Regions from separate parts of the Halomonas sp. GT genome, predicted to be linked through region 1. Evidence: predicted binding sites of a transcription regulator. Region 1 holds the regulator's gene; each other region holds the start of a gene.
What was found. Region 1 encodes sigma-54, which starts transcription at its own class of promoters, with help from an activator protein. Its sites were predicted from a motif close to TGGCACNNNNNTTGCTNT; they were not measured.
Positions count from the first base shown of each region.

Region 2: B6A39_RS12755 (HAD-IIB family hydrolase) is a predicted target of sigma-54. The motif match lies at 2,652-2,669, and genes of this name have one in related genera.
Region 3: speB (agmatinase) is a predicted target of sigma-54. The motif match lies at 2,190-2,207, and genes of this name have one in related genera.

Region 1 covers NZ_CP020562.1:2,469,231-2,473,478, reverse strand. Annotated here, with positions in the region: gene B6A39_RS11620 (HPr family phosphocarrier protein) at 1-137, opposite strand, end outside; gene rapZ (RNase adapter RapZ) at 183-1,097, opposite strand; gene ptsN (PTS IIA-like nitrogen regulatory protein PtsN) at 1,172-1,642, opposite strand; gene hpf (ribosome hibernation-promoting factor, HPF/YfiA family) at 1,647-1,955, opposite strand; gene B6A39_RS11600 (RNA polymerase factor sigma-54) at 2,053-3,468, opposite strand; gene lptB (LPS export ABC transporter ATP-binding protein) at 3,574-4,248, opposite strand, start outside.
Region 2 covers NZ_CP020562.1:2,744,273-2,748,520, reverse strand. Annotated here, with positions in the region: gene B6A39_RS12770 (FlgO family outer membrane protein) at 1-479, opposite strand, end outside; gene B6A39_RS12765 (hypothetical protein) at 484-1,149, opposite strand; gene B6A39_RS12760 (OmpA family protein) at 1,367-2,380, shown strand; gene B6A39_RS12755 (HAD-IIB family hydrolase) at 2,729-3,688, shown strand; gene B6A39_RS12750 (glycosyl transferase) at 3,685-4,248, shown strand, end outside.
Region 3 covers NZ_CP020562.1:3,491,127-3,495,374, forward strand. Annotated here, with positions in the region: gene B6A39_RS15880 (YjiH family protein) at 1-1,043, opposite strand, end outside; gene speB (agmatinase) at 1,180-2,130, opposite strand; gene B6A39_RS15890 (sigma-54 interaction domain-containing protein) at 2,341-3,759, shown strand; gene B6A39_RS15895 (ABC transporter ATP-binding protein) at 3,873-4,248, shown strand, end outside.

The sequences.
Region 1 (4,248 bases):
TTGGCCGCATCTGCCATTTGCTGTTGTTTGTAAACGTGAATATTGGCCGAAAACTGTTGGCCACACTTGACGAGTTTCGTCGCTGCACGAGCATGAAGGCCGCGCTGATTAGTGAGTGTTAAGGTTCTTTCTGGCACTCTGGTTCCTTTTTGCCGAGTGGGGTCGTGAAGAAAAAGCGTTGCTTATTGTGCGTTTGTTGAAGGCGAGGATGTGGAGGGCTGCTGTTCACTAAGAGTGTACTGCAAGCCTAGCTCACGATGACGGAGTTGAACCTCTCCCGCTTGTTTAACCAGCATTTGCGCCAGTTGTTCCACCATATAGACAGAGCGGTGCTGCCCGCCGGTACAGCCAATAGCAATCGTCATATAACTGCGCTGGCTATTTTGGTAAGCGGGTAGCCACTTTTCCAACCATGTCTGGATATCATTGCGCATTTCTTCTACGACGGGATATCCCTTCAGAAAGTTGATGATGTTCGCGTCACGCCCAGTGTATTGGCGCAGCGTAGGGTCCCAGTAGGGGTTTGGTAAGCAGCGCACGTCAAAGACGAGATCGGCATCAAGTGGGACACCGCGTTTATAGCCAAATGACTCTAGGGTCAGCGTTAATCTATCTTCACGCTGTTGGGCAACTTGATCCGTTATCCTGCGGCGGAGGTCATGAACCGATAGACGCGATGTGTCGATCATTAGGTCAGCAAGATCACGGATGTCGAGTAGGGTTTCTTCTTCTTTATTGATGGCCTCTTCAAGCGTCATGTCACTATCACGCGTAAGAGGGTGACGACGACGCGTAGCTGAGTATCGCTCAAGAAGAATTCTGGCATCGGTGGTTAGATAGATAACCTGGAAGTGAATGCTTTTCTGACGCAAAGATTCAAGCATTTTTGGCAGCTGCTTTAGCGCAGCTGGTAAATTACGCGCATCGATACTTACCGCTAGTTGGGGACGTGCGCCTTGCTCACGAAGCTCATCCACAAGGGAGCCGAGTAGCATGGCGGGCAAATTATCGATGGCACAATAGCCAAGATCTTCTAACGCTTGTAAGGCGATAGATTTACCGGACCCTGAACGGCCGCTAATGATCACCAGTTGCATAGAGTTTCTCTTGGCATGCCAATAAAAATGGAGGTTAACGTTAAATTAGTAGGCAGTGTCTAGCGGTGGACCATCTAGGTAACAGATTGTTCACGAATTTTTGCTGTTATAAGGTCCAATAGCTCACGCTGGCTAGCCGCTTTACGAAGCTGCTGACGTGTGTCAACGCTGTTCATGATAGACGCTACTTGCCCTAATAAGGCTAAGTGCGTGTCGTCTGCCTCTTCGGGAACTAAAAGGACGAAAACAAGATCGACGGGATCGCCATCGATAGCATCGAAATCCACGGGCTCAGCTAACTTTAAAAAACCAGCGATAGGTGAGCTGCAATGAGGGCTACGGGCGTGAGGAATAGCAACGCCGTTGCCTATTCCAGTGCTGCCCAGGCGCTCGCGACCAATCAGGCGGCTGAAGACTTCTTGGCTATCTAGGCTTGGCGTGTTTTGCGCAATAAAGGTGCTGAAAAACTCCAGCACTCTTTTTTTGCTGCCCCCGGGGACGTCATACAGCACGCGCTCCGGGGGAAGAATAGTTTCCAACGTCATTGAGTTAACGCACGCCAGCGCCTTGGGCGCGAGCTTGTGCTTTTTCCTTGTGTTTAACGAGTTGACGGTCAATTTTGTCCGCTAGTGCATCAATCGCAGCGTACATATCGTTGTCTAATGCTTCTGCGTGTAGATCGGCACCTGCAGCATGCAGGGTGCAGGCAGCTTGCTGACGCTCCTTTTCAACAGATAAGGTCACTTGTACGGTGGTGATATTGTCATAATGGCGCTCAACGCGTTCCAGCTTCTCATTTACATAGTCACGCAAGGCGTCAGTCAGATCTACGTGATGACCAGTGATATTTACTTGCATTGACGTGCTCCTTATCCATCGGACTGTTCTTCGATTGTAACCCTTTTTGCGCTATTGCAAAGCCCTTAGACAGACTTTGTTCGTTAGCACTGCTTTATTAGCGTAAACGGCGGCGTTCGCTTGAAGAGGGTATGCCCATCGACTCGCGATATTTGGCCACCGTTCGCCTTGCCACACTAATGCCACCCTCTTCCAATAGCGACACGAGGCGGCTGTCTGAGAGAGGTTTCCCGGGCGGTTCATCTTGCACCAGTTTTTTGATTCGAGCCCGGATGGCGGTGCTGGAGTGACTGTCACCGCCGTCCTGGTTACTTACTTGGCTTGAAAAGAAGTATTTGAGTTCAAACACTCCGCGCGGAGTATGAATGTATTTCTGGGTGGTGACCCTGGAAATAGTGGATTCATGCATTTCTACGGCGTCTGCGATATCGGCTAAAATCAGCGGTTTCATGGCTTCTTCGCCGTGTTCCAGAAAGCCTATCTGGCGAGCTATGATTTCTCGGCCCACCCGCAGTAGCGTATCATTTCGGCTAGAAAGGCTCTTGATGAGCCAGCGAGCTTCTTGAAGATGCTCTTTTAAAAATTGGTTATCCTGGCTCTTGTCAGCCCGTTTGATGAGGCTTGCGTAGTCAGGTTGAATGCGTAAGCGAGGCAACGCCTCTGGGTTTAGCTCCAGGTGCCATCCTTCGTGGTCATGGCGTACGACTAAATCTGGCGTTACATAGCTGTCATCGGTGTCGCCAAAGGCACTTCCTGGGCGAGGATCAAGGCTGCGGATCAAGCGAATTACGTCATCAAGCTGCTCATCATCCAGACTTAACCGCCGCTTTAGCAGACGCACATCATCTTTGCCGAGTGCTTCAAGAAATTGACGTACTAACCGCTTGGCAGGCATGAGCAGCGGTGTATCTTCGGGTAGTGAAGCGAGCTGCAGCATTAAGCATTCCCGCAGGTCGCGAGCAAACACGCCGGTTGGCTCAAACTGTTGAAGACGAAGCAAGGTTGTTTCAACCTCACGTTGGCTAAGGCCTTCATGTCCTTGGGCTTTAAGTCCTTCGCGAAGGTCATTGAGAGGCTGGGTTAAGTAGCCATTGGCATCCAGTGCATCGATAAGGCTTTCAGCAATGGCATGGTCGCGTGGCGAAAAGTCTGTCATGGCGAGTTGCCAAAGTAAGTGGCCATGCAAACTTTGGCCAGCAGCTTGCCGCTCAAAGTCAGGCCCTTCGCTGCTGACACCATGGCTGCCTAGGTCTTGGTAAGTGTCTGACCAATCGCTGTCAGTAGAGAGTTCGTTAGGAATGCTTTCAGACCATTCAGCTTCCTGGGGTTCACTAACGGCCTGTTCGCCGAACTCATCTTCCTGCTCAAGCATAGGGTTGGCATCAAGTGCCTGCTGAATTTCTTGACGGAGGTCCAGCGTTGATAGCTGTAACAGGGCAATGGCCTGCTGCAGCTGAGGTGTCATGGTCAGCTGTGTACCGATACGCAATTGAAGAGAAGCTTTCATGACCATCTGAGAACCACTCGTTAATCAGAAAGCTCCACCCTAGTGCGAGTTATGGCTTGGTGCAAGTGCAATAAGCATGCCACCAATACTATTTTTTCTGCAGGTGACTGTTTACAGGCGGAAATCAGCCCCCAAATAAACGTCTCTAACCCGCTGGTTGTTGAGAATTTCCTGAGGTGGACCACTGGCGATGATATGGCCGTCACCTACAATGTAGGCGATATCGCAAATATCTAGTGTTTCCCTGACGTTATGGTCAGTAATTAACACGCCGATATGACGTTTTTTGAGGGCTCGAATGATCGTTTTAATATCGCCCACTGAGATTGGATCAACGCCGGCAAACGGCTCATCAAGCAGGATAAAGGCAGGCTCTGTCGCGAGGGAGCGAGCAATCTCAACACGTCTACGCTCTCCGCCCGAAAGACTCATGCCGAAGTTGTCACGAATGTGTGTGATGTGGAAATCTTCCAGTAGCGACTCAAGGCGCTGCTCCCGGGCGCTACGATCGAGTTCTTTGCGAGTTTCCAGAATGGCCATGATGTTGTCAGCGACGGAAAGTTTGCGAAAAATAGAAGCTTCCTGAGGCAAGTATCCAATGCCTGCCATTGCACGTTCATGCATGGGCGCATGGGTTAAATCAAGCTCATCAATGCCAACCTTTCCAGCGTCAGACTTTACCAAACCGACGATCATATAAAACGATGTCGTTTTGCCTGCGCCATTGGGCCCCAGCAGCCCTACCACGCTGCCTTGAGATATCTCTAGATTAATATCCTTAACGAC
Region 2 (4,248 bases), 280 kb from region 1:
TAGAGATAGTCCTGGCCTTGTGCATAAGTACCCATCAGTATGGAGCGTGCGTTGTGCTGAGCGCTAAGACGTTGGACTTGGCGGGATAAAATTAATTCGCCAACGGTTTCTTCAATAAACATGCTGTCACGCATTTTGACTTCGCGTACCTGCATGCCTTGCCTTGCGAGCGCGGAGGCCATAATTTCAGAGCTAATACGGCCAAACGTAGACGACTGGCTTAAGTTATCAATACTTACAAAGGTAGCCGCAATCATTGGGCTATGGCGTGTAAGATCTGGATTGCTGGCCACCATTTGTGCGGCGGCTTCATGGGCTAGTTCGGAAAGGTCTGGCTGAGGCTCGGCATTTCGCATGCTATTGTTATTGCCAAGTGCAGTGCAGCCAGCCAAAAACAGCATCAACAACGCAACGATAAGCAGACGTGCACCAACTGCTAAGCTGCGCAGTGGAGCCAGAGAGTAGGAGAGTGAAAGCATGTAATTACCAAGTATCGGTGATAGAAACAGTTGGGGTTGCAGGCGCTTGAGGAACACGATGTGGCGCATAGTGACGTCGGTCACCAGCATTTATGTAATAGATATTAGAGGAGGAGTAGAGAATACGGTCATTATCAACGATCTGGGTAGTGATGATAACCTCCTCTTTGCCCTCATATGTCCAACTGCCGCTGGTCGTATCTGCCACCATCGCAGCGGGGATTAATGCAAGCGCAGGCTCGCTCCAGTTTCCTAGTGCCATGCTAGCCACGGTCACGCCACCGGCAAGGGCGGTGTATGCACCAAACGGTGGGCGTATATAGCCGCGATCACGATGCTCAACAACTTCCACGTCCACTTGAACGGTGGCACCGCCAGTGTTGGGTTGCGTCATCACGCTTCCTCCTCGCGACACCAGTTCGCTTGTTAATAGCGTACGAAAGCCACGCTCAAACTCGCCACCGTAGTAGGCGCTAACTGACGTATGCTCTTGTGCTGGGATATGGAGATCCCTAAAGCGAACCCGTTCACTGCGAAGAATGCCAGCCGCTTCGTGTTGGGCTAGCACTTCCCAGTGCTGAGCCGCTTGCATGCGCTGCTGCTCACTATAAGGATAGGTGGTCGCAATGGGAGCCTGAGACGTGTTGGCATAAAAGCAGCCGCTTAGCATCAGGCCCACTAGTCCAACACCGACAGGGCGAAATAGTCGGCCAATGGACGATTGGGTCGATGATGGCTCAGTTCTTAATGAATGAGCTCTTGATGACATAGGTCGGGTGCGCACCTGATTGTTCCTTCTCGCTACGAAACGGCTTTTGATAGACTAGTTTGCCATGCTTACCCTAGATCGGCCACGAGGTTAAAAACTTGAATGAGTGAAAACACCCATGCTTGAAGACCACCGCGCTGGTCCGCGTCATGATTCATTGTTAACCGCTTATCCAGAAGATGAAAGTAATAGCGGTTGGATGATTAGCTATATTGACATTATGACGCTACTGGTAGCCCTGTTCGTTATTATTATTGCTGCGGCTAATGTGACAAGCCCATCGTTGTTTCAGCAAAAAACAGCCGATGAGTACGGCTATGAGTCGTCACCTGCTAGAGAAATACCCCTGCCGGATGCGCTTGCTGAAGCCCGTCAGCAACGCACGGTACTCGGCGTATCACCTAGCAGTGATACGCTCAGCCCGTTTGCGATTAGCGCTGCGTTGGGAGTGGCAGGGTTGCCTAACGCTCGCACTGCTGTTGTGGAGGTGCCTCCTTTATTGGCGCGAATTGAAGAAGTATCGAGAGATAAGGAGCCATTGACTGCCAATAGTAGGCTTCCGCAGTTACTACTGCCCACCGATGAGCGTCAGTCTGTTTCGCCGTTGGCGGATTACATGGTACTACTCACCGACCGTCCACCTATCAATGTACAAAAAGTGTCTGACGTGGCGATTAATAGCGCATTAGCACTTGATGAGAGATTGTCTGAGCGTGTGGAGGCTTCGACGTACCTCCCTAACCTGGAAGGCGTTGAAGTTTCGCGAGTCGCTGAAGGTATCAGCCTGCGTGTACAAGATCGGTTGCTATTTCCCTCTGCCGATGCTCAGTTGACAGAAGGTGGCTCATCGTTAGTAGGGTCATTGATGGATACCATCCAGCGCTTCGAGGGGGAAGTGTGGGTAGAGGGACACTCCGATAGCCAATCTATCAATACCCCAGAATTTTCGTCCAACTGGGCGCTTTCAAGTGCGCGTGCGATTGCGATCGTTGAGGCACTTGAAGCCGCAGGGGTTGCTCCGGAGCGTTTGCGAGCCGTTGGACTAGCCGCAACTCAGCCGCTAGAAGATAACGATACTGTCGAAGGGCGAGCGCGAAATCGTCGCGTTGAGGTGGTTATTCATGTGGACTAAGGGATAAGTCAAAAAAAACCCGCCGGGGGAGGCGGGTATGAAAGGGCTTGGCTCACTGCAGCCCACTGGCATCAGGTGAGGGGTGTACAAGGTTGCCAGTGGGTACAATTCGAGTATAGCTATTTGCGAGCTTTTGCCAAGGGCTTGTCGAATTTTTTTCTATTTATTTGCGCGCTATTTTGGTGCGGAAAGATTGCGTTGTTTTGGTGCTTATACGAAGAAGGCAGATTTTTATGAGCCAATCTTCTGATTATTAAAGATAAAATTGTATTGGCATACAAACTGCTTGGTTGCTTATCTAAAAGTGGACGTGTGTAACGACTTTTAAGATTGCAAAAAGGTGGTGCTATGACCGAACACAAGCGTACTGCGTTGCCCAGTGATGCTCAGTCACCAAGCGACTTGGATCCAGCGCTTCAGCCGCGTTTGGTAGTCACCGACTTAGATGGTTCATTACTAGATCACCACAGTTATGATTTCTCACCTGCCAAGCCCTGGCTTGCTCGCCTTAAACAGCTAGGGGTTCCGGTCATTCCGGTCACCAGTAAAACTCGCGCAGAACTCATTCCTCTACGAGAAGCCCTTGGGCTAACGGCGACCCCCTTTATTGCCGAAAACGGTGCCGTTATCGGACTGCCCCCAGGATGGTGTCATGCGCGTCTAGATCGCCCTGGTAATGGCCGAGATGGCGTCGTTATTAAACATACCGGTGTTGATAGTGGTTTCATTAAAGCGCGACTAAACGTTTGGCGTAAGCGTCTGGGGGTTCGGTTTACTCGAATGGGCGACTTAAGTCTTCAACAGGTAATGGCGTTAACTGGGCTTGATGAAACCCGTGCGAAAGCAGCGCGGCAGCGGGAGGGGAGTGAGCCACTTATTTGGGAAGATAATGCAGCCGCACTTGAAACGTTCCGCATTGCGCTTGAAGGCGATGGCCTTGAACTCACGCAAGGGGGCCGCTTTTGGCATGTGATTGGGCGCTTGTCTGATAAAGGGGGTGCCGTAGAGTGGCTAATTAAACGATTTACTGCATTACGAGGCAGTCCGCCACTTTCATTGGGCTTGGGCGATGGCCCAAACGATATCACGATGCTGGAAACTGTCGATCAAGCTGTGGTGATTCGAGGTTGCCACGCTCTTAACGTTGAGCCGCACAACAGCGCGTTATATCGAACAAATGCAACTGGGCCGACTGGCTGGGCTGAGGGGGTAGCCCACTGGTGGGGGCGAGATGACGGGCGTCTAGAAATGGCGCCAGTGAATGACGCCGCTGCATCAGATTACAAGCCACGGGAGGCTAGCGTATGAGTGATTTCCATCAAAATGGTGTGATAACCGATTTTCACAACTTAACGCGCCGGCCAGTTGAAGCCCTTGAACAAGAGCTTTGCCAGTTTGCCAAACGTCGCCCAATGGGACTAATTTTACCCTCGCTTTTTTCTGAACTGGAAGGGCCTGCGCTGTCGGCGATTGTTGATGAGCTGGTGAAAGTGCCTTACCTCAATGAAATTGTCGTTGGTTTGGACAGAGCAGACCGCGATCAATTTTTATATGCACGGGAATTCTTTTCACGCTTGCCCCAGCACACTCGAATTCTATGGAATGACGGTCCGCGTTTACGTGCCATCGACCAAGAATTAGAAAGTCATGGTTTAGGGGCTTTAGAGCCAGGAAAAGGAAGAAACGTATGGTATTGCGCTGGCTATGTGCTTAGTTCAGGTCGCTCCACCACCGTTGGTCTTCACGATTGCGATATTCTTACCTACGACCGTGGCCTTCTAGCACGCCTCATGTACCCCGTCGCGAATCCCCGTTTTAATTACAGTTTTTGTAAAGGGTATTACCCGCGTATCGCCGAAGGAAAGCTC
Region 3 (4,248 bases), 1.0 Mb from region 1:
GCTAAAATCAGCGCGACAGTGCCGATGGCAAACACCAGTGGCAGCAGTGTCAGGAAGATATCAATTACGTTAAGTAGCGCTATGCGTCCTAACTCACGTGGCCCAGGCGCACTGCCTGCTCGACGGGTGGCCTGCAAAAGGCTGTAGCGAAACAGTCCCACTTTTTCAGTGCGCTCTTCGCTCAGTTGGCAGCCCACTGGCTCGTAGTAGTCATCCGATTTACGCGAAAGTGGCGGAATCCGCGATACGATGACCGCAGCGATCAAACCAGACACCACTACCGTGAAATAGAATTGTACAAAGAGATGGTTAATATCAACGAAGTTAGTAACCAATAGGCTAAAAGCAATGGAGGCAACAGAGAAGTTGGTCGCAATGACTGACGCTTCACGGCCGTTGTAGTAACCCTGCTCGTATTGTTGTGCAGTGATCAGAACACCAACTGTTCCCGACCCCATCCAGGATGCCGTCGCATCGATAGCACTACGCCCAGGGAGATTAAAAATCACCCGAAACGGCTTGCGGACCATGGTGCCGATAAACTCCATAAAGCCGAATTCGACCAAAAACGGTAGCAGAATCGCCGCAAAGAAGAAGAACGTCAGTAGCACCGGCGCCAAATCATTGAGCATTACGCCGCCAGTAAACGGTGCCGTTACAAACTCGGGCCCAAACTGGAAAAACGTCATGAGGACAAAAATCGCGCCTAATATGCGCATCACTACCCAAATAGCGCCCACATCAAACATATCGTGAAAGGGACCACTTTTTGCCCAAGCAGGTTTGGCTAACTTGGCGTATAGCGTTACCACCACCGACAGGCAAAGAATGACTACCGCAATGGCAGGTAGCGCTGCCCCTAACAGCGTTTGCAAACCATCTGCCATCAGGCCCATACCAATGTTAATAGAGTCGCCCACTTGAAAAGGCACTAGGAACAGCAGTACACCGATCAATGATGGAATGAGAAACTTCAGCAGATGCGCGCGGGGGATCTCCGTCGGAGACGTCGGTTCTTCCGACTTTACTTGAGAGTAAGACATACGGTTCACCTATTGGAAGTGATTATTGGAGGTGGGCTGGCGGCGTCCTGGCAGGCAATAAGCAGCCTGCCATTTCTCTGATCAGTAGCGCTTTGTCAGGTAAGCGCTTTTTATTTGTTAGCTATTTCAGAGCAGCTTAATCACTGTGTTTCACGCCCGGCAGCACGCAGAGCATTTCGTACAGCAGTGTGGCGCCCATCAATGCGGTATTACCGCTGGGATCATAAGGAGGCGACACTTCCACTAGATCACAGCCGACGATGTTCAACCCTGCCGCACCGCGCACAATTTCTAGCCCTTGCGCTGAGGTCAGTCCGCCCATCTCTACCGTTCCCGTTCCTGGCGCAACGGAAGGATCCAAGCCATCGATATCGAAGCTGATATAGACAGGCACATCGCCCATCTGCTCGCGCACTTCCTCCATCAAGGGGGCAAGCGAGCGATACCAGCACTCTTCAGCGGGAACAACGCGGAAACCCTGGCCTCGGCACCAATCAAAATCCTCGGCTGCGTAACCGGTACCACGAAGGCCGATTTGAACCACCTTGCCGTGGGCTAACAGGCCTTCTTCCTGGGCACGGCGAAACGGCGTGCCATGGGCAATCGGCTCACCGAACATGTGCTCGTTTACATCGGCATGGGCATCAATATGGATCAGCCCCACTGGCCCATGTTTTTTGGCAATGGCACGTAAAATGGGCAGTGTCAGGGTGTGTTCGCCACCCAACGTTAGCGGAATGCAGTTGTGTTTAAGCACGTCATCATAAAAGGCCGTGATGATGTCGACGCTTTTGGGTAGGTGAAACGTGTTGATGGGCACGTCGCCTATATCAGCCACTTGTAAACTTTCAAACGGGGCGGCGCGGGTCGCCATGTTATAGGGTCGAAGCATGCGAGATTCATCGCGAATCTGACGTGGGCCAAGACGCGTACCAGGCCGGTTAGACGTACCAATATCCATTGGAATACCGATAAAAGCAGCATCTAAGCCAGCAGCGCTTTCCTGGGTGGGTAACCGCATCATGGTGGCAGGCCCACCAAAGCGCGGCATGCTATTGCCCCCAAGTGGCTGGTTAAAATCAGACATACAGATCTCCTTGGCGTTGTTCATGTTGTAGCGCTGTATTGCGTACTGATAACAACTACGTTGCACAGAACATGCCAAGTCTCTGAACGCCCTAACAATAGGGCTCTCAGTCATTATCGATGCAGTAATGAATCAAAATCACGTACACTTAAGTCACCTATGCATCATTGATGCAAAAATGAATCAAAGATTATTCAAGAGACAATCGCTGTGAGTGAAATCGATAAGTGCGTGCTAAAAACCATTGTGGAAACCGCCAACGATCACTTCTTTATCGTCAGCGGCGAAGGTCGAGTGCTTGATATTAGTCCCGGCGCTGAGGCTGTTTATGGCGCGCCCCGGGAAGAGTTGCTAGGCAGTAGCGTTTACCAGCTTCAGCAAGCAGGCATCTTGAAGCCATCCATCACCTTAGAAGTGATGCGCACCCACCAGCCAGCCCAACTTATGCAGGTAACAGGCACCGGACGCCGTGTGATTGCTGAAGCCTACCCTGTCTTTGTGAATGGAAAATTGGAACGTGTTATTAGCCGTTCCAGAGACTTAACCGATTTACAGCTCCTACAAGACGAATATGCACTACTCCAGAAGCGCTTTAGTGAGCACTTAAAACGCAGCCAAGCAGCCCCCGATGCCGAGGAACAGGCGCTAGACGACGCGCTGGACAACCTGCAGGCGAGAAGCCACGTTATGCGTGAAGTCGCCTTGCTTCTCAAACGGGTCGCACCTTCGGACGCTAATGTATTGATGTTGGGAGAGTCGGGCGTGGGTAAAACCGCGTTTGCCAAGCAGCTTCATCGTTGGAGCCAGCGCAGCGATGGCCCCTTTATTGAGGTTAACTGTGCGGCCATTCCCGAAAATTTATTTGAGTCTGAGATGTTTGGCTATCAACCAGGCGCGTTCAGTGGCGCGGCTCGCCAAGGAAAAGCAGGCTTACTAGAACAAGCGGAAGGTGGCACGCTGTTTCTTGATGAAATCGGTGAGCTCCCGCTATTAATGCAAACTAAACTGCTAAAAGTTATCCAGGACGGAAGCCTCACCCGGCTAGGCGATACACGACCGCGTAAAGTGGACTTTCGCTTAGTCGTCGCCACGAATCAGAATTTAGCCAAACAAGTAGAAGCGGGCCTATTTCGTCTGGATCTTTACTACCGTCTCAACGTCATACCCGTCACGCTTCCGCCTTTACGAGACCGCCGAGAAGATATTCCTGATCTCGTGGAAGCCTGTTTGGAACGCCTTAACCAACGCTATGGGCGGCAAAAAATCCTGGGCAACCCAGTATGGTCAGCGTTAATGGGAAGCGACTGGCCAGGTAACGTCCGCGAGCTTGAAAACTGGCTAGAAAGAGCTTGGCTATCCAGCCCAACGGATCAAATTGAAGCCCCTAATCCTCATCCTTATACAGAGCAGCCCCCGGCTTATCTAACGAAAGCCTCAACGTCTCCGTTAGTCGCTGCCTTAGCGCCGGATGAAACCCTAAAGCAGTACCTTGCCAGGCTAGAGCGCGACACACTGGAAGCGTTGAGCAAAACGCTCCCTAGCACATATGCCATCGCTGAGCGGCTGGGTATTAGCCAATCCAGCGTGGTACGCAGGCTGCAACGCTATGGCATTAAAGTCACTAAGTGAATTTTCCGCTTGACACAACCGCTGTCATCAACCATCCATGTAAGTGTCATACAACGGCAACACCTTCAACACAAGCTAAACAATAACAACCAACAGCCGGTGATGTGTGTGCTATGTCAAACCAATCGCGTATTCGCCTGGAACGCGTCACTAAACGTTGGGACGTGACCACTGCCGTCGATGACATCTCCTTCGACGTCACGCCTGGGCAATTTGTCATTTTGCTGGGCCCTTCAGGCTGTGGCAAATCCACCACGCTTCGCATGATTGCGGGCCTGGAAGAGGCCAGCGACGGGCGTATTTATATCGGTGAGCGCGACGTTACCCGCCTGCCGCCCGGCGACCGTGGGCTGAGCATGGTGTTTCAGTCCTACGCGCTGTTTCCGCATTTGAGCGTTGCCGACAATATCGTTTTTGGCCTGCGCAGCCGTAAGGTACCCAAAACAGAGCAGCGCGAGCGACTGGCTAAGGTCGCCGAACTGGTTGATT